3 regions of the Bradyrhizobium sp. LeoA1Lang genome follow, and region 1 is predicted to be linked to each of the others. Evidence: riboswitches for the same ligand, from Rfam matches in the RefSeq annotation. Region 1 holds a riboswitch; each other region holds the start of a gene.
What was found. A riboswitch is a leader RNA that binds a small molecule or an ion and turns the genes downstream of it on or off. The one in region 1 is predicted to bind cobalamin.
Positions count from the first base shown of each region.

Region 2: it holds a riboswitch for cobalamin, as region 1 does, so the genes downstream of both, ACZYOF_RS36645 (TonB-dependent receptor) here and metE (5-methyltetrahydropteroyltriglutamate--homocysteine S-methyltransferase) in region 1, are expected to answer to the same signal.
Region 3: it holds a riboswitch for cobalamin, as region 1 does, so the genes downstream of both, ACZYOF_RS10175 (TonB-dependent receptor) here and metE (5-methyltetrahydropteroyltriglutamate--homocysteine S-methyltransferase) in region 1, are expected to answer to the same signal.

Region 1 covers NZ_JBVAPG010000080.1:3,870-11,539, forward strand. Annotated here, with positions in the region: gene ACZYOF_RS24880 (ribonucleoside-diphosphate reductase subunit alpha) at 1-1,240, opposite strand, end outside; cobalamin riboswitch at 1,356-1,574, opposite strand; cobalamin riboswitch at 1,707-1,909, shown strand; gene metE (5-methyltetrahydropteroyltriglutamate--homocysteine S-methyltransferase) at 2,017-4,347, shown strand; gene ACZYOF_RS24890 (hypothetical protein) at 4,398-4,595, shown strand; gene ftsH (ATP-dependent zinc metalloprotease FtsH) at 4,915-6,837, opposite strand; gene tilS (tRNA lysidine(34) synthetase TilS) at 7,100-7,670, opposite strand, start outside.
Region 2 covers NZ_JBVAPG010000181.1:4,683-12,352, reverse strand. Annotated here, with positions in the region: gene ACZYOF_RS36665 (Rossmann-fold NAD(P)-binding domain-containing protein) at 1-145, shown strand, start outside; gene ACZYOF_RS36660 (MFS transporter) at 157-1,380, opposite strand; gene ACZYOF_RS36655 (hypothetical protein) at 1,644-2,906, shown strand; gene ACZYOF_RS36650 (hypothetical protein) at 3,112-3,273, opposite strand; gene ACZYOF_RS36645 (TonB-dependent receptor) at 3,358-5,622, opposite strand; cobalamin riboswitch at 5,735-5,931, opposite strand; gene ACZYOF_RS36640 (FecCD family ABC transporter permease) at 6,113-7,087, shown strand; gene ACZYOF_RS36635 (ABC transporter ATP-binding protein) at 7,084-7,670, shown strand, end outside.
Region 3 covers NZ_JBVAPG010000021.1:4,897-12,566, reverse strand. Annotated here, with positions in the region: gene ACZYOF_RS10205 (xylulokinase) at 1-388, shown strand, start outside; gene ACZYOF_RS10200 (CaiB/BaiF CoA transferase family protein) at 390-1,568, shown strand; gene ACZYOF_RS10195 (sugar ABC transporter substrate-binding protein) at 1,840-2,778, shown strand; gene ACZYOF_RS10190 (ABC transporter permease) at 2,824-3,837, shown strand; gene ACZYOF_RS10185 (CoA transferase subunit A) at 3,834-4,742, shown strand; gene ACZYOF_RS10180 (CoA-transferase) at 4,739-5,557, shown strand; cobalamin riboswitch at 5,584-5,783, shown strand; gene ACZYOF_RS10175 (TonB-dependent receptor) at 6,148-7,670, shown strand, end outside.

The DNA.
Region 1 (7,670 bases):
CAAGCCCACGCACGCGGGTCCAGTCATTACCGAGGCCGCCGGAATATTTGGCAAGCAGCGCGTTGTCCTTGATCGACTTGAAGATGCCGTCGAGATCATCAGGAACAGTGGTGAGAAAGCAGGACGACAGTTGCGGCCGCAGCGTGCCGGAATTGAACAGCGTCGGCGTCGACGCCATGAAGTCGAAGGAGGACAGGAGATTGTAGAACTCGATCGCGCGTGCCTCGCGGTCGATCTCGCGCAAAGCCAGACCCATGGCGACACGCATGAAGAAGGCCTGCGGCAATTCGATCCGGTCGCCGCGGACATGCAGGAAATAGCGATCATAAAGCGTCTGCAAGCCGAGGAACTGGAACGCGAGATCGCGCTCCGGCTTCAGCGCCGCGGCGAGCTTGTTCAGGTCGAAGCGGCCGAGCTCGGGATCGAGCAATTCGGCGCGGATGCCGGCCTTGATATAGACCGGGAAGTATTCGCCATAACGCACGGCCATGTCCGCCTGCGACGCAGTGGTTGGTGCGCCCTGCACGAAGGACAGCACTTCGGTGCGGAGCTTGTCGAGCAGCAGGCGCGCGCTGACATAGGCGTAATTCGGCTCCTGCTCAACCAGCGTGCGCGCCGCCATCACGCTGGCGAGCGCGAGTTCATCCTGGCTGATGCCGTCATACAGATTGCGCTGGATTTCTGCCACCACAGGCGCGGCATCGACGCCGTCGACCCCGGCGCAGGCCTCGCCGACGATCATCGCCAGCCGCGCATGGTCGAGCGGCACCTTGTTGCCGTCCGCGAGCGTGACGTGGATGATTGGGCCGGCCGCGGCCTTTGCTGATTTCGCGGCCTGCTGCTCGGCGCGCTGCCGCGCCCGCTCCTCGCGATAGAGCACGTAGGCGCGCGCCACCTTGTGATGGCCGCTGCGCATCAGCGCCAGTTCAACCTGGTCCTGGATGTCTTCGATATGAAAGGTGCGGCCTTCGCTCATCCGGCGTGACAGCGCGCCGACGACTTCGGCGGTCAATTCCTCGACCGCTTCGTGCACGCGGCGCGACGCAGCCGCCGTATGACCCTCGACCGCGAGGAAGGCCTTGGTCATTGCCACCGAGATCTTGCCGGCATCGAATTGCGACACCGTGCCGTTGCGGCGGATCACCTGCATCGGCAGCCGCGCCTCCGGCGCCGCGATCGATTCGGGGCGCAGGTGAATGAGAGACGACGCGGTGGCTTCGCGATCGAGAGAGAGTGACATCTTGCAGACCCCGTGATGTTTGTTGGGGCCGGATGCCGGAGGCGACGCTGCGTGATGATGCCGGCGGCGCACCGGCATGAGCCTGCAAGCGACCGCCGGGACACCCCGCCCGTGGACGTTATTTGCTGTCACGGCAGGTCTCCTGGCTCGCAGGTCGGCGTTACTCCCCGTCTTCCCAATGCGATCCCGCATCAGTGACGTCTAAAGTCGGGAGCAACTCACTGCTTACAGTTGCGGGGGCAGCGCCGGATTCTCGCGATAAATGCGCGATCACTGGCTTCCCTCTTAGCCACCATTCCTTGCGTCATGATGGACCGTGACAGCTACATCTGGTGCGATTTGGGGAATGGTGTCAATGGGACGTATGGGCGAAGCGCAAAAATTTCAGCCCATGCCGTTGACGCTGTGAACAACCGGCGCCACGCGCACGTGATGCCATCCGAGTTGACGTTCGCGCGATCTTGCCGGTAAGTGAACGCGTCGTGGTTCTTCGGAGAGATCTTTTTTCCGGAGCTAAGAGGGAAGCCGGTGTGAAGCCGGAGCTGCCCCCGCAACTGTAAGCGGCGAGCCGCGGTCCACAATTGCCACTGAAGCCTGCAAAGCTTCGGGAAGGCCGGACCGCAGCAACGACCCGCGAGCCAGGAGACCTGCCTCGACAACATACACGTCCTCGGGCGGGGTGTCCCGGTGGTGCGGTTGCGATTCCGTGCACACCTCGCGCAGGGAATCCAGACGTGTCACTACGGCCTTTGCCCCCAACTCATGGGGTTAAGCCAATGTCTTCCACTTCACTTGCTGTTGCATCTCTCGGAACGCCGCGGATCGGTCCGCGCCGTGAACTGAAATTCGCGCTGGAACGCTTTTGGTCCGGCGCATCGGACGAAAAGACGCTGATCGAAACCGGCATCGGGCTCCGTGCGGCCAATTGGGCGCGGCAGAAGAAGCTCGGTATCACCGTGATCCCGTCGAACGATTTTTCGTTCTACGATCAGGTGCTCGACACCTGCGCGATGGTCGGCGCGATCCCGGAAACCTATGGCTGGACCGGCGGCGCAGTGCCGCTTGCGACCTATTTCGCGATGGTACGCGGCACCAAGGCCGACGCGCATGACGAGGCCTGCGGACATGGCCATCACGCGCACGGCGTGGCGGCGCTCGAAATGACGAAATGGTTCGACACCAACTATCATTACATGGTGCCGGAGCTTCGCAAGAACCAGTATTTTGCGCTCGCCTCGCGCAAGCCGATCGAAGAGTATCAGGAGGCGAAGGCACTGGGTTATCAGACGCGCCCCGTGCTGATCGGCCCGGTCACGTTCCTGAAACTGGCCAAGTCCAAGGACGCGCATTACGACACGCTGTCGCTGCTCGACAGGCTCTTGCCGGTCTACATCGAAGTGTTGCGCGAGCTCGTTGCCCGCGGCGCGGAATGGGTGCAGATCGACGAGCCCTGTCTCGCAACTGATCTGGACGCCGCCGCTCAGCAAGCCCTACGGCGCGCCTATTCCGGAATCGCCAAAGCAGTGCCGGACATCAGGATCATGCTGGCGACCTACTTCGGCGGGCTCGGCGGCAATCGTGCGGTCGCGTTTGACCTTCCGGTCGCCGGCCTGCATCTCGATCTCGTGCGCGCGCCTGAACAGCTCGGCGATCTCATGGATGTTCCGAAGCAGCGCGTGCTGTCGCTCGGCGTGATCGACGGCCGGAATGTCTGGCGCGCGGATCTGAGCCGGATCCTCGATCAGCTCGAGCCCGTTGTCGCAAAGCTCGGCAAGGAACGCGTCCAGATCGCGCCATCGTGCTCGCTGCTTCATGTGCCAATCGATCTCGCGCTGGAGACGAAGCTCGATCCCGAGGTGAAGACCTGGCTCTCATTCTCGGCGCAGAAGCTCGAAGAACTTGCCGCCCTCGGCGCGGCTCTTGGAAGTGGCCGGGCCCATGCGTCCGAAGCGATCCGAGCATCCGATGCCGCCGCGGCCGCGCGCAAGATCTCGCCGCGGATTCACGATGTGAAGGTTGCCCAGCGTCTCGCCGCCATCGATGACGGCACGCGCCATCGTGCCAGCCGGTTCGCCGAGCGCGTCGAGGTGCAGCGCGAGCGGTTCAACCTGACGCGCTTCCCGACCACGACCATCGGCTCCTTCCCGCAGACGACCGATGTCAGGAACGCACGCGCCGCGCATGCCAAGGGCGCACTCAGCGATACCGCGTACAAGACCTATCTGCAGCATCAGACCGCGCGCGCCATCCGTTGGCAGGAGAACATCGGGCTCGACGTCCTGGTCCATGGCGAGTTCGAGCGCAACGACATGGTGCAGTATTTTGGCGAGCAGCTTTCCGGCTTCGCCTTCACCGAACTCGGCTGGGTGCAGTCCTACGGCTCGCGTTGCGTCCGGCCGCCGATCCTCTACGGCGACGTCTCGCGACCGCAGCCGATGACGGTCGAATGGTGGCAATTCGCGCAGTCGCTGACGACAAAGCCGGTGAAGGCGATGTTGACCGGCCCCGTGACCATCCTGAACTGGTCGTTTGTCCGCGACGACCTGCCGCGCAGCGAAGTGTGCCGGCAAATCGCGCTCGCTATCCGCGATGAGGTGCACGATCTCGAAGCGGCCGGCGCCGGCATGATCCAGATCGACGAGGCAGCGCTGCGGGAAGGCCTGCCGCTGCGCAGGTCGGAATGGAAGACCTATCTCGATTGGGCGGTCGACAGTTTCCGCATCTGCGCCTCCGGCGTGCAGGACGAAACCCAGATCCACACCCATATGTGCTACTCCGAGTTCAACGACATCATCGACGCCATCGCGGCGATGGACGCCGATGTCATCTCGATCGAGACCTCGCGCTCGAAAATGGAATTGCTCGACGCCTTCCGAAATTACCGCTACCCGAACGAAATCGGCCCCGGCGTCTACGACATCCATTCACCGCGCGTGCCTGACATTGGCGAGATCACCGATCTCCTCAAGCTCGCAAGGCAACGGCTCTCCGATACCCAGCTCTGGATCAATCCCGACTGCGGCTTGAAGACCCGCAAGTGGGAGGAGGTGCGTCCGGCGCTCGCCAACATGGTCGCTGCGGCGCGCGAATTGCGGTCGCTTGCCTAAACAGTGAGGCCCCGTCTCGTATCCTGCGGCGGCTCAAGAAGGAGAACCCCATGCGCTTCTGGATTCAATGCACGAGGTTCGAGACGGGGCAGCCCATCCACATCAACATCGCGCTCGTCGGCAGCATGTGGCGCGACGGCGAGCGCACCGTGCTTGCCTTCGTCGGCGGCGATGGCGAGAGGATCGATGTCGCCGAAACGCCGGAGCACATTCTGGCCGTACATCTCGGCGCGCCCGGGAGGGCATGACGATATGCAGTCGGTTAATAACGTCATTGCGAGGAGCAAAGCGACGAAGCAATCCATTTCGCCGCTTGCGGAGGTATGGATTGCTTCGTCGCTTGCGCTCCTCGCAATGACGGTGTCGTCCTGGCGAAGGCCAGGACCCATAACCACCGATGCCTGTTGTGGAGCGAGCAAGCAGATACGGCTTTGCGCACCAGGAGCATCTGTGGTTATGGGTCCCGGGTCAAGCCCGGGACGACGACGGAACGTGGTCGGGAGCAATCAAAAAGCAAAAGCCCGGCGCGAGGCCGGGCTTCTGTGCGTCTTGCCTCTCTGATCGCGCCTACGCCTGAGGCTGCGGCTCCAGGCCGGGGTCCGGATCTGGGCGCGGGCGCGACTTGCCGGCGGGCGGCACGGCGGAGGCGCGCGGCGTGGTCGGCTCGAGCACGGACTCGCGGTTCGGCTTCTTACCCTTCAAGAGATCGACGATCTCGTCGCCGGTCAGCGTCTCGAACTCGAGCAGGCCCTTGGCCAGTGCTTCGAGATCGGCGCGCTTCTCGGTGAGGATTCGCGTCGCCTCGTTGTAACCTTCCTCGACCAGGCGCTTGATCTCGGAGTCGATCTTCTGGACCGTCGCCTCCGAGGCGTTCTGGGTGCGCGACACCGACATGCCCAGGAAGACCTCGTCCTGGTTCTCGCCATAGGAGACGGTGCCAAGCTCTTCCGACAGGCCCCAGCGCGTGACCATCATGCGCGCCAGACGTGTCGCCTGCTCGATGTCGGAGGCCGCGCCCGAGGTGACTTTCTCGCGGCCGAACACCAGTTCTTCCGCCACGCGGCCGCCCATCATGATGGCGAGCCGCGAGGTCATCTGCTCCAGCGACATCGACAGCTTGTCGCGCTCCGGCAATTGCATGACCATGCCGAGTGCACGGCCGCGCGGAATGATGGTCGCCTTGTGGATCGGGTCGGTAGCGACGACGTTGAGGCCGACGATCGCGTGGCCGCCTTCGTGATAGGCGGTCAGGAGCTTCTCTTCCTCGGTCATGACGAGCGACTTGCGCTCGGCACCCATCATCACCTTGTCCTTGGCCTCTTCGAACTCGGCCTGCGTCACCATCCGCTTGTTGCGGCGGGCGGCGGTCAGCGCGGCCTCGTTGACGAGGTTCATCAAGTCGGCGCCCGAAAAGCCCGGGGTGCCGCGCGCGATGGTCTTCAGGTTGATATCGGGCGCCAGCGGCACCTTGCGGACGTGAACCTTCAGGATCTGCTCGCGGCCGACGACGTCAGGATTCGGCACCACGACCTGACGGTCGAAGCGACCGGGCCGCAGCAGCGCCGGATCGAGCACGTCGGGCCGGTTGGTGGCGGCGATCAGGATCACGCCCTCATTGGCCTCGAAGCCGTCCATCTCGACCAGCAACTGGTTCAGCGTCTGCTCGCGCTCGTCATTGCCACCGCCAAGGCCGGCACCACGGTGACGGCCGACCGCGTCGATTTCGTCGATGAAGATGATGCAGGGCGCATTCTTCTTCGCCTGCTCGAACATGTCGCGCACGCGCGACGCACCGACGCCGACGAACATCTCGACGAAGTCAGAGCCGGAAATGGTGAAGAACGGCACGTTGGCTTCGCCCGCGACCGCGCGCGCGATCAGCGTCTTACCGGTGCCGGGAGGGCCGACCAGCAACACGCCGCGCGGAATGCGTCCGCCCAGGCGCTGGAATTTACCGGGGTCGCGCAGGAATTCGACGATCTCCTGCAGGTCCTGCTTGGCTTCGTCGACGCCGGCGACGTCCTCGAACGTCACCCGGCCATGCGCCTCGGTCAGCATCTTGGCGCGCGACTTGCCGAAGCCCATCGCCTTGCCGGCGCCGCCCTGCATCTGTCGCGACAGGAAGATCCACACGCCGATCAGCGCGATGAAGGGCAGCCAGGAGACCAGGAGCGAAACGAACCACGGCACGTTGTCGCCCGGCGGCTTCGCAGTGATCTGCACCTTGCCGTCATAGAGGCGCTTCACCAGCGTCGGGTCGTTCGGCGCGTAGGTCTGGAAGCTCGAGCCGTTGGTGAAGGTGCCATGGATTTCCGGGCCCTGGATCACGACGTCGCGGACATGGCCCTGGTCGACTTCGCTGAGGAGCTGCGAGAACGAGATATCCTGCGAGGACGCGCGCTGACCCGGGTTCTGGAAGAGCGTAAACAACGCCAACAGCAGCAAGACGATAATGACCCAGAGGGCGAAATTCCGCAGATTGGCGTTCATTGATCTTCCTTCGTGGTCGCGCGGATCGCGGCCTCAAAACTATCCTCGGGCGGCCTGGGGCAGGCACTTCAGGAAATCCCTGGGAATCCCCCCTTCAGCGACTGCATACAATTTAGGTGCCGTGGGAGTATATGCCAAGGGAACTGCACAGGACTATTTAGCGCATCCTAACCCGATTCCCGGTCAAATAATGGCGCAAACGTCCGGGTTTTAGGGGGGTAGTTAAGCGGATATGACGGGAATTTTCCTATTCGCCTGAATATCAGCGGGCCCGGCTCCGGCGCGGTGGTGCCGGCTCGACCCGGATCCGCCCATTGGCGAGCCCAATGACCGCGCCGGCGAGCGTCTGCTTCAGCTTACCCGTCCCCTGCATCACCGCCTGATCGAGTGCGGTGAGCAGGGCCTCGACCTTGCCCAGTTCGGCCGGTCCCTCATGGCCCACGCGGTCGATCGCGCGTTTGAGCAGGCGCAGCCGGATCTCCTCGGGAAGGGCCACAAAGGCCCCGGCATCGAATCCGGGCGCCGCACCGCCATCGCGCAGCGCAAGGTAGCGCTCGGCACCATCAGCCAGCACTTCCACTGCGGCATTGGCCCGGGCGAGCCGCGCCGCGAGCCGCGCCAGGTTCCGGGCATCGCCACCCTCTGCAGCCAGTGCCGGCATCAGCACGCGCAGCCGCGGACGCGTGAACGCCGTGTCACGATTGGTCGGATCGACCGCGTAGCCGATCCTGGCTTTCTCCAGGGTTGCGACCAGCCGCGCCTTGGGAACAGCGAGCAGCGGCCGCGCCAACCTCACCCCTTCGCGCTCGGTCTCGCGCGCCATCGCGGCGAGG
Region 2 (7,670 bases), on a different contig from region 1:
ACACGTTACCGGCGCCGCGTGCGTGCCGACACGTCGAGACCGCGGCGTTTGCGCGCTTCAGACCATCTATCTCGGTGTCGCCTGTTATGTCGGCCTGAGCGATTGCGCGGATCGTTTGGAAGCGATCGCTCGCGAGGAGGTCTAAACAAGTGGTTATCAAGCCGCTGCGTGCGCTTCCGATCCCTGCGGCTTGCGGTCGGTGACGAGCGCGAGCAGCACCGTCAGCACCATGAAGGCGGCGGAGGCGCCGAACACCCAATGCGGCAGGTTGTGGTCCATGATCCAGCCGAACAGCAGCGGGCTTGCGATGCCGCCGAAGTTGAAACCGGTGGAGACGATGCCGAAGGCGCGGCCGGCCGCACCGGGAGGTGCTGCGTTGCGCACCAGCATGTCCCGCGAGGGCGTGATCACGCCGCCGAGGAAGCCGGCCAGGCCCAGCGCCGCGGTCAGCACCGCCGATGGCAGGTTGACCATCGCGATCACGACCACGATCGCCGCATTGACGGCAAAGCAGGCCGCCGCGACCTGGCCGTGGCGATGGGTGCGGTCGGCGAGATAGCCGCCGGCGAGCACGCCCGCCGCGCTGGCGCCGAGGAACGCGGTCAGCGCGATATTGGCCGACGAGAACGACACGCCATAGCCGCCCATCAGCGCCACCACGCCGAAATTATTGATCCCCGCGCTCGACAGGCTGAGCAGCGTGAAGAACACGGTCAGCACCATGATCGCCGGCGTCATCACGCTGGTTTTCACCTTCTCACTGCCCTCGGGCCTGTCCTTCGCGGCGCCCGCGTCGGGGATGCCCATGATGACGAGCAATAGCGCCACCAGCGGGCCGATCGCGCCCGCGACCATCAATGCGCCGAGCCCGCCGATTGCAGCGACCAGCGCCGCCATGATCGCCGGTGCCACCGCGCCGCCGAGGAAGCCGGCAAAGGTGTGGACCGAGAACGCGCGGCCCATGCGCGCCTCGTCCATATGTGCCGATAGGATCGCGTAGTTGGCGGGGTGATAGACGCTGTTGGCAAGTCCGAGCCCAATCGCGCTTGCGATCAGCGCGGGATAGCTCAAATGCGAACCGAGCCCGATCAGGGCAAAGCCGCCCAGGCAGAGCCCGATCAGGAGGATTTTTCGCGCGCCGATATGGTCGGCGAGATAGCCGATCGGCGCCTGCGTCAGGCCGGAGACCAGCGCGAACACGGTGAGCGCGAAGCCGAGCTCGATATAGCCGACGCCGAGCCGCTCCTTCAGGAACGGGAACAGCATCGGCAGCACGAAGATATGGAAATGGCTGACCCAGTGCGCGATCGAAATCCCCGTCAGCGTGCGCGCCGCGCTGTCGGTCTTCAATTGCTGCGGTGCGGCGAGAACATCAGCCATATCAGTGAGAAGCCCATCAAATGTGATGCCCGGCGGGGCTTAAAGCATGATCCGGAAAAGTGGGAACCGGTTTTCCGAAAAGATCATGCTCAAACAGAGAGCCAGATCATGATCCGCTCGGATCATGATCTGGCGCGAAAATATCGGCTGGGCGTTATTTGTCCATGAAGGCCGCTGCATGGCTGACCCGGCGAACCGCGACCGAGCGACATGCGGCATTAAAGCGGCAAGACAAGCCACTCGCATTGCAGCAATGATCTGGCATGACCGATCCGGCAACAAAGCTGCGCGTCCTGATCCCCGAGGGGGCGAGCACCTCGGCGCGCGAGGCGATCACGATCCTCGGTCTTGCCGGCCACCATGTCGAAGTCTGCGATCCCTCGCCCTGGTGCCTGTCGCGCTATTCGCGCTTTGTGTGGAAATTCCACCGCTGCCCGGGATTGCGCCACGACCCCGAGGGCTTCCTTGGCTATATCGAGCGGCTCCTGGAGGCGCCGTTCGACGTGCTGCTGCCGACCCATGAGCAGGGTTTTCTGTTCGCGCGCGCCGAGGCGCGATTGAAGGGCCGCGTCGGCCTGGCGCTGCCGCGGTTCGACAATTACCGGATGGTGCACAGCAAGGCCGGCTTCAGCCGCCTGCTCGGCCAACTGGGCCTGCCGCAGCCGCCGACGCGGATCGTGACCTCGGAGAGCGAGTTGCGTGACGCCATCCGCTTTCCCTCCGTCATCAAGACCTCGGTCGGCACCGCGAGCCGCGGCATCTGGTTCGTGCGCGACGAAGCCGATTTCAACATCGCGCTCTACGAGCTCGGCGCAGCCGACAGCTTTGCCGGCGAGCTTCTGGTGCAGGATCTCGTCACCGGCACGACCGAAAAGGCGCAGTCGGTGTTTTGCTTTGGGAAACTGGTCGGCTTCCACGCCTACCGGCAGGTCGCGCCCGGCGTCGGCGGCGGCGAGGCGATCAAGGAAAGCGTCAGTCGTCCGCAGGTGCACGCCTATCTGGAAGCGATCGGAGAAGCGCTGGCCTGGCACGGCGCGCTATCGGTCGATTACGTGATGCCGATCGACAGCCCCGTGCCGCTCCTGATCGACTGCAATCCGCGCCTGGTCGAGCCGCTCAACGCCTTCCGCGCCGGCACCGATCTGGTCGATCTCCTGCTGCGCGTTTCGCTCGGCGAGACGCCAAAACCCTTGCCCGAGAGCCGCACCGGCGTGCGGACGCATCTGGCGATGCAGGCGCTGCTCGGCCAGGCCTCCCGCGGCGGCACCAGGCGCGACATTCTGGTTGAGTGCGGCGATCTCCTGAAGACCTCAGGGCCATACAACGCCAGCACCGAGGAATTGACGCCGGTGCAGCTCGACTGGCTCAGTGCCGTGCCGCTGGCGATGACGGCCGGCCTCACTTTGGTCTCGCCGAAACTGGCAAGGACGGTCGCCCGCGGCGGCTTCGGCGCGCATCTGCTCGACCTGAAGAGCATCCGCAAGATCGAGCGCGAGGATTTCGCCGGACTGCATCAGCCGCCGTAGCCGCCGTAGGGTGGGCAAAGCGCAGCGTGCCCACCTTCCCTTGCACCGCTCGTGAAATGGTGGGCACGTCGCTGCGCTCCTTTGCCCACCCTACAATTCTGGGCAACGCTCTCACCCCGTCATTGCGAGCGCAGCGAAGCAATCCACGTCTCCGCAAGCGGCGCGATGGATTGCTTCGCTTACGCTCGCAATGACGGGAGGCGTCTCACAACGGCTCGTCGTCCGGGCCGTAGCGATCGCGCTTCGGCGTGGCGATGTCGCCGTCTTCGTAGTCGTCGTCCTCGTCGTGGCGCGCAGGTGGAGGCGGCGGCTTCGGCTTGCCGCCTTCCTGCTTTGGAGGTTGGTTTGTCTTCCCGATCCCGCCCATATCGATCTCCCGCCATCACGACATAATGGCTGATTCGGGCGGGACAAGCCGGTCCGTGCGCAGGCCACGGACCGGCCGATTGCTTCAGAACGTCGCGCCGGCCTTTACGAGGAAAGTCCGGCCCGGCAGCGGATAGGCGTTGAAGCGGCCGGGCGTGAAGTTCGAGGCGATGGCGTAGTCGTAATAGAGCGCATTGAGCAGGTTGTTGACGCTGACCGACCAGAAGAAATGCTCATAGGCGCCGCTGAGCTTGAGGTCGATCGTCGCATCGCCCGGAATGCGCGTTTGCGTATTGGCCTGGTCGTTATCCATGACGCGCGAGCTCCAGGCGCGCAGCGTGGCATCGAGCACGAGATAGTTGTCCCAGATATTCCAGGTCACGCCGAGATTGCCGGTGTAGCGCGACACCAGCGGCACGTCGTTGCCCGCGAACTGTCCCTCGCGGAACACAGCGCGCGTGTAAGCCATGCCGCCGCGCAGCGACACGGTATCGCTGACGCGCAGCGAGGCCTGCGTCTCGGAGCCGTAGCGCCGGGTCGGATCGAGGTTGACGTTGAAGAACAGCACCGGGTTGAAATGGATCTCGTTCTCGAGGTCCATGTTGTAGATGCTGGTCTGCACCTGGAAGCGGTTGGTCTTGACGCGGAATCCGCCTTCGACGTCATGCGAGGTCTGGGTCTTCAACTGGAAATTCTGCGGCAGCGGATTGAAGAAGGCGTCGAACGCGGGACCCGTCGAGACGCGCTCGTCGACATCGGGCGTGCGGAAGGCGTGCGCGGCGCGGGCGAACACCGAGAACATTTCGGTGAAGCGGTGCTCGACGCCGACATGCAGCGCGTAGTTGGTTTCGCTCTGGTCGAGCGGCGTCGCCTGCGCGTCGAAGGCGAACGGCGCATTCGGATCGTAGCGATCGCGCGCGCTGAGCCAGGTGTTCTGCACCCGCGCACCATAGGAGAAGTCCGTCGTGGGCAGCAGGCCGACCGTATGCTGCCAGTAGCCGGCGAGCGACTGCTGCGACAGGTCGTAGGTATGGATAGGCGGCACGCCCCGGAACGCGCCGCGCTGCTGGTGGAACGTCGCGTCGTAATAGTCGATGCCGGTCAGGATCGACGACGGAATCCCGAAGATCGAATTGTTGATGCTCAGCCGCGGCGTGATCGACCAGGTCTGCAGCGCGGCGTCATTGTAGGTCGACGCCGCGCTGATCAATGGCGAGGTGCCGAAGAAAGCGCTTTGCGTATCCCTCTGGCGGTAGCCGCCATCGACGATCAGGTCGACGCCGTTCAGAAGCGTCTTGGTGAAGCCGGCCGTCGCGCTCGCGCCCTGCTGGTTGCCGTAGTCGAACGGTGTGGCGGCGCCCCTGCGGTCGGTGACGAGTTGGTTGATGCCGGCGGATGGGTCGACGATCCGGCCACCCGGAAAGCCCAGCTTCTGGTCGTCGCCGGTCACCGTCAGGAATGCTTTCAGGTCCGGCGTCGTGTAGTTGAGATTGCCGACGCCGTTGCGCTGGTCGAGCGCATTGTTCACGCGGTAGCCGTCGGACTTGATGCCGTTGCCGTAGAACGACGCCGACCATGGCCCGGAATTCATCGCGGTCGAGATCGCGGCCATGCGCTGGTTGAAGGAGCCGTACCCGGCTTCGCCCCGGATCGAGACCGGCGGGCCGCCGATGCCGGTCTTGGTGACGATGTTGATCACGCCGCCGATCGCGTTGTCGCCGTAGAGCACGGCGCCGCTGTTGCCGCGGGTGATCTCGATGCGCTCGATCGAATCCAGCGGGATGGTCGAGAGATCGACCTGCGCCATGTCGATGTCGTTGAGCCGTCGACCGTTGAGCAGGAACAGCGTGTTGGCGGTGGCGAATGCGCCGAAGCCGCGCAGGTCGACCGAGGTCTTGGCGCCGTTCACGCCGCCATAGAGCGATTGAAGCTGCACGCCGGGCGCCTGCGCGATGATCTCCGGCAAGGTGTGCGATGGCGAATGGGCGATGTCGTCGGCCGTGATCACGGTCGAGGACGTCCCGACGATGCCGGCGAACTGCGGGCTGCCGCCGCTGCCACCGGATGAAGCTCCGCCAGCGGCGGTGCCGCTGGACCCTGCGCCGCCGGCCGGCTGCGCGGTGGTCGGCACCTGGCCCGGCGCGGGACGCCGGGGGCCTGGAGTGCCGTCGGAAGCGGGCTTGGCACGGGTGCGGTTGTGGTCGCCGGGCGCTCTGACTTCGACCGGTGGCAATTGTTCGGAGGACGCTTGCTGCGCCAGCGCGGCAGAAACGTACAAGGCGGGCGCCAGCATGCTCGACGCGAGCAGGAGCGCCCGGCGTTGCTTGGTGGCGGTGATAGCAGAGAACATCGGCGAGACCTCGGTATGACGTCAGTGGCACGTCACAGCGATCCGAGGCTCACCATCGCGTTTCGCGCTTCAGGTGAAGCAAATGCCTGTACTCCCCGACCGACATCGTCGCGTGTGACCACGTAAGACGGCAGGTCTCCTGGCTCGCGGGTCGTTACCCTTCGTCGCCTTCCCAGGACCGAGACGCCCAGTGGCATAAGACGAAGGATTCACCGCATACAGTTGCGGGGGCAGCCGCGGCTTGAGGGAAGTTTCCCGGTACCGCATTCCCTTTTGATCCCGATAGGAACCGTCGGGGCCATCTAGGATTTTGGCGGCACGTGAGTCAATCCCGGCGAACTGCGGCGCCCCATCCCCAATACGCTTTTTTGTTCCGGTGTCGCTTGTCTGCCACCGAATTCGCTGCAAGAAGCAGGGCGCGATGAGTGCACAGGATTTCACGATAGCGGCGGGTCTCGCCGCGCGACGACGGTTGGGCGCGACCGTTGCAATGATTGCGTTGGTTGCCCTGCTGATGCTGATCTCGCTCGGCACCGGCCCGGTGCGGCTGTCGCCGCTGACGGTGATCGAGGCGCTGTTCGGTGGCGGTAGCGATGTGACGCAGGTGATCGTGCGCGAGATCCGCCTGCCGCGGACCATCCTGGCATTCGCGATCGGCGCCATTCTCGGCCTGTCAGGCGCGGCGCTGCAGGGCCTTTTGCGCAATCCCTTAGCTTCGCCCTCGTTGTTCGGCGCGCCGCAATCGGCGGCGTTCGGTGCGGTGCTGGTGATCGCGCTGGGGCTGGCCGATGTCCGCTCCTATGCGCTGCCGGTCGCCGCCATCATCGCCGCGTTCGGCTCGGTGTTCGTGCTGCTCGCGATCGCTGGCCGCAATGCGGGGCTGTTGATCCTGATCCTCGCCGGGCTTGCGATTTCGAGCCTTGCGGGCGCTGCGACGGCGCTGGTGATGAACCTCGCCAGCAATCCGTTCCTGGTGCTGGAGATCGCGTTCTGGCTGCTGGGCTCGCTGGAGGATCGCAGCTTCCAGCATGTCGCGCTGGCGCTGCCGTTCATCGTTGCTGGTGCAGCCATCCTGCTCTCGCAGGCCAGCGCCTTCCGTGCGCTCACGCTTGGCGAAGAGACCGCGCAAAGTCTCGGCGTCGATGTCGGCCGCCTGCGGCTGTTCGTGATCACAGGCGTTGCGCTCGGCGTCGGCGGCGCGGTGGCGGTCACCGGCACCATCGGCTTCATTGGCCTGGTCGCGCCGCATCTGATGCGGCCCGTGATCGGCCACGACCCGGCGCGGCTGTTGGTGCCGAGCGCGCTCGCCGGCTCGGCGCTGTTGCTCGCGGCCGATATCGCGGTGCGCATCATCCCGTCGACCTCGGACATCAAGGTCGGCGTCCTGACCTCGATCATCGGCGTGCCGTTCTTCCTCTATCTCATCATGCGTGAGCGCCGCGCGCTCGGCGGAGGCGTCGCATGACGGCGCTTGTCGCGGAACATCTCAACGTCGCGCTCGCCGGCCGCCGCGTGCTCAGCGACGTGTCGCTGCAACTCGCCTCAGGTCATCTCGTTGCGCTGGTCGGTCCGAACGGCGCCGGCAAGACCACGTTGCTGCGCGCGCTCGCCGGCCTCATTCCCTCCGATGGCGTCATCAGGGTGGGTGGCGAGGCGCTCGCCGCGCTGCCGCTGCGCGAACGGGCCAAACGCTTCGGCTATCTTCCGCAAGGGCACATGGTGCACTGGCCGCTACCCGCGCGCGACATCGTCGCGCTCGGCCGCTATCCGCATGGTGCCACCGATCCGGCACGGCTGTCCCCGCGCGATGTCGAGGCGGTGGTGCGGGCGATGCAGGCCGCCGACGTCATGGAGTTCGCCGAGCGCCGCGTCACCGAGCTTTCCGGCGGCGAGCGCAGCCGCGTCGCACTGGCGCGCGTGTTTGCGGTGGAGGCGCCGATCATCCTGGCGGACGAGCCCACCGCCTCGCTCGATCCGCGCCACCAGATCGACGTCATGAAGGGGTTGCGTGCGGCAGCCGACAAGGGCGTGCTGGTGATCGTGGTGAC
Region 3 (7,670 bases), on a different contig from region 1:
CCGCGCCGCGCTCGAAGGCGTAGCGGTTGAGGTCGCAGAGGTCTTCGATGCGCTCGCGGCCGCGGGCATGCCGGTGCGCGAGATCCGCGCCGTCGGCGGTGGGGCCGAGTCTTCGCTGTGGCTCGAAATTCGTGCCGCCCTGCTCGGCAAGCCGCTCATCGTACCGGAGGTCGCCGAGGCTTCCGCGCTCGGTGCCGCCATGCTGGCAGCCGTCGGCGTCGGACTCCATGCGGACCTCCGGGCCGCCAGCGCCGCGATGGTTCGAATCCGCGAGAAGATCGAACCGGCGCCCGATGCGATCGCCGCCTACGCTCATCTCAAGAAGCAATATCTCGCCTACCGCCAACACCTCGACAGACTTCCGGTTCAGGAAGCAGGAGATCTTTGACATGTTCAGTGCGCTACAGGGATTGAAGGTCCTCGATGTGTCGCGCTTCATCGCCGGCCCGTTCTGCGCGATGCAGCTTGCGGATCACGGTGCAGACGTCGTCAAGGTGGAGCGCCTCGACTCGGGCGACGACACCCGCGAGAACGAGCCGAAGCTCGGCGGCGAGAGCGTCTATTTCATGACGTACAACCGCAACAAGCGCAGCTTCGCGCTCGATTTCCGCAAGCCTGAGGCCCAGCAGGTGCTGCGCGAGCTCGCCGGCAAGGCCGACATCCTGATCGAAAACTTCCGTCCGGGAACGATGGAGCAGATGGGCTGCGGCTGGGAGGCGCTGCACGCGCTCAACCCGCGGCTCATCATGGTGCGCATCTCGGGTTTCGGGCAGACCGGGCCTCTCTCGCAACGACCCTGCTTCGACGTGATCGCGCAGGCGACGAGCGGATTGATGGAGCTCACCGGCGACCCGAACGGGCCGCCAACCATGGCCGGCACCTTCGTGGTGGATTACACGACCGCGCTCTACGCGACCATCGGAGCGCTCACCGCTCTTGCCGCCCGCGAGCAGACCGGCAAGGGCCAGCTCGTCGAGGCCACGTTGCTCGAGAGCGCAGCCAGCCTGCTGATGACCGCGATCCCGGAGCAGGCTGTCCTCGGCCGCAGCATGAGCCGCCAGGGCAACCGGGACCGCTACACATCACCAGTCAACACCTTCAAGGGATCGGACGGCGCCTGGGTGCATATCGCCTCCGGCACCGATCCGCTGTTCCAGCGCCTGGTCACCGCGATGGGACGCGAGGACCTGCTGCAGGATCCGCGCTTCGCTACCGTGAAGGCGCGCGTAGCGAACGCATCCGCGATCGAGGCCGAAGTCCAGGCCTGGGTCAGCAGACACACCGCCGACGCCGTGGTCGAGGCCATGGACCGCGCCGGTGTCTCCACAATGGCAGACGTGGTCGAGAACCCGCAGCTCAAGGCCCGCAACCAGATTCTGACGGTCGATCATCCACGCGCCGGCGCATATCCGACACACGGGATCACGGTCACGTTGCGCGAGACACCGGGCGCCGTGCGCCGACCTTCCCCTCTCGTCGGCGAGCACACAAGCGAAGTGGCTGCCGAGTGGCTCGGCTGGCCCCGAGAACGCTGCGATGAGTTGATCGGAAAGCGCGTGATCGGATGAGGGGCTCACGGCGCCCGCGCTGGACCTCGGATGCCGACGAAACATTCGGCCCCGTGGCGCCATGCCGCGCTGGCCGACCTGCCCGGAACAGCGGTCTTAGCGGTTGACCTTTGCGAGAGGGCCTGATCAAGTAGTGTACAGAAACGTTTTTCGGAAATCGTTTTTGGAGCAGCAGCCCTACGGCGGAAACGTTCTGGGCCGATGCCCCCGCCAAGGGCCGGCCCTTATCGGGAGGGACTACATGTTCGCTATACGCTGGCTCAAGGCACCCATGCTCGCGCTGGCCGCGGCCGCCGCGTTTGCCGCGGCGATGCCTGCACAGGCACAGGACAAGATCACCATCGGCGCGATCATCTACGCGCGTGACTCGCAATACTGGCAGCAGATCGAGCGCGGCATGCGCGACGCGGCCGCGAAATACGGCGCGACGATCACGTTCGGCCTCAACCAGCGCAAGCTGCCGACCGAGGGCCAGGTGATCGAGGACTTCGTCACCCGTGGAGTCGACGTGCTGATCATGCCGCCGCTCGACAAACAGGGTTCGGTCGCGTCCGCCCGCCGGGCCAAGGACCGCAACATCATGGTCGTCGAGTACGATACCAGACTCGAGGATGCTTCGATCGCCAGCCACTCGATCGGCGTCGACAGCCACGAACTGGCCGCCGCGGTCGGCAAGGAGCTGCGCAAGTACCTGGAGAGCAAGGGCGGCCAGCCCTCGATCGGCATCATCACGCTGCCGCCGATCAACGCCAACATGCAGCCCCGCCGTCAGGGCTTCCTGTCCGCTCTCGAAGGCTTGAAGTACGAGACCGTCGCCGAGGTCAGCGGCGCCACGCCCGAGGAGGGCGCGAACGGCCTGGAGAACATCCTCCGCCGCAAGCCTGACACCACGGCCATCTGGGCCTCCAACGCCGGCACGCTCGCCGGAGCGGCAGCCGCAGCGCGCCGGGCCAACACGCAGACCAAGCTGTACGGCATCGACATGAGTCAGGATCTCGCCCAGATGCTGCTCGACCCGTCCAGCGCGGTGGAGGCGATCGCCGATCAGCAGCCTTACCGCATCGGCTATCTGACCGTCGAAACCGCGGTGAAGGCCAAGCGCGGCGAAAATCAGCCCCGCTACGTCAACGTGCCGGTGAAGCTCTACACCAAGAGCGATCAGCAGCCGGTGAAAGAATATCTGGACCTCGTGCGCTCGTTGTCCAACTAAGGCGCGAAGTTCCTTGGAGCCCCTCGAATCTTCCTGCGAGAACTCATGTCCATGAACAGCACGCTCGCCCAACCTCGCGAAGGCATCAGTCCTGCGCGATTGAAGGCGGCCCTGGCCTCCTGGCGCGCCGAGATCGGCGTCGGCATCGCGCTGGCGGCACTCATCATCTACTTCTCGGCGACGGCTTCGAATTTCCTGACCGTGGCCAACTTCGCGACGCTCCTCACCCAGACTTCGGTCGTCGCGATGATCGCGGTCGGGATGACGATGGTGATCATCGCAGGCGAGATCGACCTGTCGGTGGGAGCAACCGTCGGCCTTGCCGGAACCGTGATGTCGCTCCTGGTCGTGAAACTCGGCTGGTCGCTCGTGACCGCAAGCGCACTCGCAGTCGGCATTGCAGTCCTCATCGGCGCCTTCATCGGGGCGCTGCGCGTGATCTGGGCGATCCCGTCGTTCATCACAACGCTGGGGCTGCTGTCGGCGCTGCGCGGCGTCGCGTTCTACGTGAGCGACGGCCTCACCATCGGGCCGATGCCGAAGGCGCTCGACGGTCTATGGTACGGCTCCGTTCTCGGCCTGCCCACACCGGTTGTTCTCATGGCCGGCACGATCGGAGTTGGCTGGCTCTTGCTGTCGCAACTGCGCTTCGGGCGCCACCTCTATGCCGTCGGCGGCAACCCGATCACAGCCTCGCACTATGGCGTGCCCGTGCGGGGCATCCGCATTGCCGTGTTCATCATTGTCCAGGTGCTCGCGGCGATCGGCGGCATCATGCTGGTCTCGCGGCTGAACTCGGGCAGCGCCACCGTCGGCGAGCACATCGAACTCGACGTGATCGCCGCGGTCATCGTCGGCGGAACAAGCCTGAATGGCGGTTATGGTCGCCTTATCGGCACTGTGCTCGGCGTCATGTTCGTCGCCGTGCTGCGCAACGGCATGGTTCTCGCCGGCATCGACCCCATCGTGTTCCTGATCGCCCAGGGCCTCGTCATCATCCTCGCCGTCTGGTGGAGCATGCTCCGCCGGCAGCGCACACGTGCGGACGGATTCGCATGAGCAAAGCTCCACTTGCCTCGAAGTTGATTACCTTGGCGGAAGCCGCCGGACGCGTTCCCGACGGTTGCCGGCTCGCTCTCGGCGGCTTCGCCGTCTATCAGAAACCGATGGCCTTCGCGCGCGAGTTGATCCGCCAAGGCCGGCGTGACCTGACGATCATCGGATCCGCCCACTCCTTCGATGTCGACATGCTGGCAGGCGCCGGCTGCTTGAAGAAGGTGGAAACGTCTTATGTGGGGCTGGAGAAGCACGGCCTGGCACGCAACTATCGCCGCGCGGTGGAAGGCGGACGCCTCAAAGTCGTGGACTATCCCGAGATGGCCTGCTGGGACCGCTTCCGCGCCAACCAGGATGGCTTCGACTTCTGGCCGGCCAAGTTTCTGGGCGGCAATGATGTCGTCACCTACAACGACGAGATCAAGGAATTCCCCTGCCCCATCACCGGCCGCAGGCTACACGCTTTCCCGGCGGCAAATCCCGATGTGGTGGTGATCCACGCCATCGCGGCTGACGAGCAGGGCAACATCGTAACGCCGGCGCGGCGGCTGCTGCCGCAAAGCGGCGACGTGCTCATGGCCCGCTCGTGCGAGCGTGTCATCGTGACGGCGGAAAAGATCGTAGCAAGATCCTTCATCAAGCGGCACGCCCGTTTCGTCGAGCTGCCCTCCTATCGGATCAGCGCCGTGGTGGAGGTCCCATGGGGCGCGCATCCGACGCCTACCCTGGGGCGATATCTCGCCGACGATACCCATCTCGATGCCTATGTGGCGGCCTCTGCAAGCGAGGGCACCTTCGCCGGATACCTTGATGATTGGGTCCGCCGGACGGCAGACCATTTCGCTTATCTGGACAAGCTCGGCGCCGCCCAACTTTCCCGTCTCACCGATCTCGGAAGCCTTGCATGACCGCGCCCGCCACCCTCAACGAAACGCTCGCCGTCGCACTGGCGCGCAGCTTTGCCGATCGCGAGGTCGGCTTCACGGGTCTCCTCACGGGCGCAGCGGCGGCCCTGTTCGGGACCGGCATCCCGCTTGCAGCCATGGAGCTCGCCAAGCGCATGCATGCGCCGAACCTGACCATCCTGCTCGCCGGCTGCTACCATAACCCGGACTTCAGCGAGATCGACCGGCTGCCCGACTCGGAGCACAGCGCGATGCTGCGCGACCTGCCGTGCGAGTCCCAGATGGTCGACTATCCGGGCCAGTTCGTGCTCAAACGCGGCGATGTAAGCTTCGGATTCAGCAGTGCAGTGCAGGTGGACCGCGTCGGCAACATCAACAGTGTTTGCGTCGGCCCGCACGACCGGCCCAAGGTTCGCCTCGTCGGCCCCATCCTGCAGCCCGAGCACATGACGCTGTTCCGCCGCGAATATGTGATGATGCCACACCATGACCGGCGCAACTTCGTCGAGAAGGTCGATTACGTCTCCGGCGTCGGCTACCCGGGAGGGCTCGACGGGCGCAGGAAGCTCGGCCTTGACTGGGGCGGCCCCTGCATGGTCGTCACCCCCAAATGTCTTTTCGACTTCGACCGCGAGGCCGGGCGGATGAAGGTCCACTCGATCCACCGCGGCGTCCGCCGGCAGGAGCTGCGGGACGCCACCGGATTCGACCTCGGCGACCTTTCATCGATTCCCGAAACCGAGGCGCCGACAGCGGAAGAGTTGCACATCCTCCGCCGCGACGTGGATCCGCGCGGTGTCCTGATGCCGGCCCAATGACAGGATTGACTTCGGCTCAGACACCCCCGTAGATCACGAGTGACGGTTCCCCTCGACGGGGATCAAAAGGGAACGTGGTGCGGGACTTCTCCCCTAAGCCACGGCTGCCCCCGCAACTGTAAGCGGCGAATCTTTCGTCATACGCCACTGGGAGCCTCGGTCCTGGGAAGGCGACGAAAGGTTAGGACCCGCAAGCCAGGAGACCTGCCGTCAGCCGTGGTCACACGCGAAAATGTCGGTCGGGGAGTACAGACATTGCTTTCGCCCAGCGTGCCATAGGCACGTTCGAGCGAGACCTCGTTCGCTGTGACGTGCCACTGACGTCATACCGAGGTCTGCTCGTGCTCTCTATCGTTACTATCCCAAGGCAGCGTGATGCTGCCCGGCTCGCTTTCAGATATTTCCTCCCGGTTCTGCTGCTCGAGTCTTGTTCGGCGAAGGCCCAGCAGCCTGATTCGTCCCATGTCTTGCCTCCGGTCAGCGTTACCCAGCCGCAAAAGCCTCCGGCAAAACCCAAGCGCCTCGATCATGAGCGTTCAACTTCGGCGGCGCGACCTCAGCCGAATCGAGCCGCGGCGGCACGAAGCGCCATGCCCTCGATCGCAACATCCGACACGCCATCGCCGACGCTGAGCCTGAACAAGCAGAACGCGAGTGGCAGCCGCCTCAACCTCACTCCACTGCAGACGCCCGCCAGCGTCGAAACGATCACGTCGCAGACCATCGCAGAGCGCGGCCAGCATAGTGTCACGGACGCGGTCACCCAGAACGCAGTGGGCTTTACCGCAAGCCCGGCCCCCGGTAATGGCGGCCTCTCGTTCAGCACACGCGGCTTCACCGGAAGCAATTCGGTGATGACGCTTTATGACGGCACTCGCCTCTATGTTGGTGCCGGAACCGTGACCTTTCCATTCGATACGTGGTCGGCGGATCGCATCGAGATCATGCGCGGGCCAGCCTCCGTTCTGTACGGCGAAGGCGCGATTGGCGGGATCATCAATGTGATCCCCAAAAAACCCGTCACGACGCCCTACAACGATGCCGAGATGTCGCTCGATACCAATACGACGCGACGCATTGCAGTGGATAGCGGCGGCCCGATCAATCCGAACGTATCCTATCGCGTCAATGCCGTCGGCAACATGTCGAACGGTTGGGTTGACCGCGACGAGACATCGAATGTTGGCCTCTCCGCCGCAGTGCGGGTCCAGGCCGCCGAAAACCTCGCTTTCACACTCTCGAACGACTACGGCAATCGAAGCCCCTCGCGCTATTTCGGCACACCGCTGATCAACGGCGCAATCGACGACGCGTTGCGGTTCAAGAACTACAACGTGCTCGACAGCGCGATCCGCTATCAGGATAACTGGAGCCAGTTCAAGACCGAGTGGGACGCGGCGGACGGAGTCAAGGTCCAGAACACACTCTACTACCTGACCAGCCGTCGGCACTGGCGTGATGTCGAGAATTATAGTTGGAATCCTACGACACAGTTGATCAACCGAACCAGCTACATCGAGATCTTCCACGACCAGGCTCAGGTCGGCAACCGGATGGACGCAACGTTTCGTGGCCATCTGCTGGGCTTCGCCAACGAGTTCGTTGCGGGTTTCGACATCAACCGGGTGGACTTTACCCACACCAACAATTCACCCTATGGCGGCGCGTCTTCGGTTAGCCCCTATGCCGGCGACATGGGGTCGTTTGCGGTCACGACGACGCGAACCACGCCCGGCTACAATGCGATTGTCAATCAATACGCATTGTTTGCCGAGGACCGGCTGTCGCTGACCGATCAGTTGTCCGTTGTAAGCGGCATCAGGTTCGACCGACCGGATGTCGACCGCACCGATTACAGGACACCAACGAATAATTTCGATATCTCGCTGTCGGGTACGAGCTGGCGAACCGGAGTGGTCTACACCCCGGTCTCGAACCTCGCATTTTACGGACAGTATGCGACAGCCGTCGATCCCGTCACCAATCTCATCTCGCTGTCGGCCACGCAGAAAAGCTTCCAGCTTGCCACGGGCAAGCAAAGCGAGATCGGAATCAAGCAGTCGTTCTGGGGCGGTCGTGGTGAATGGACGCTGGCAGGTTACCAAATCGTCAA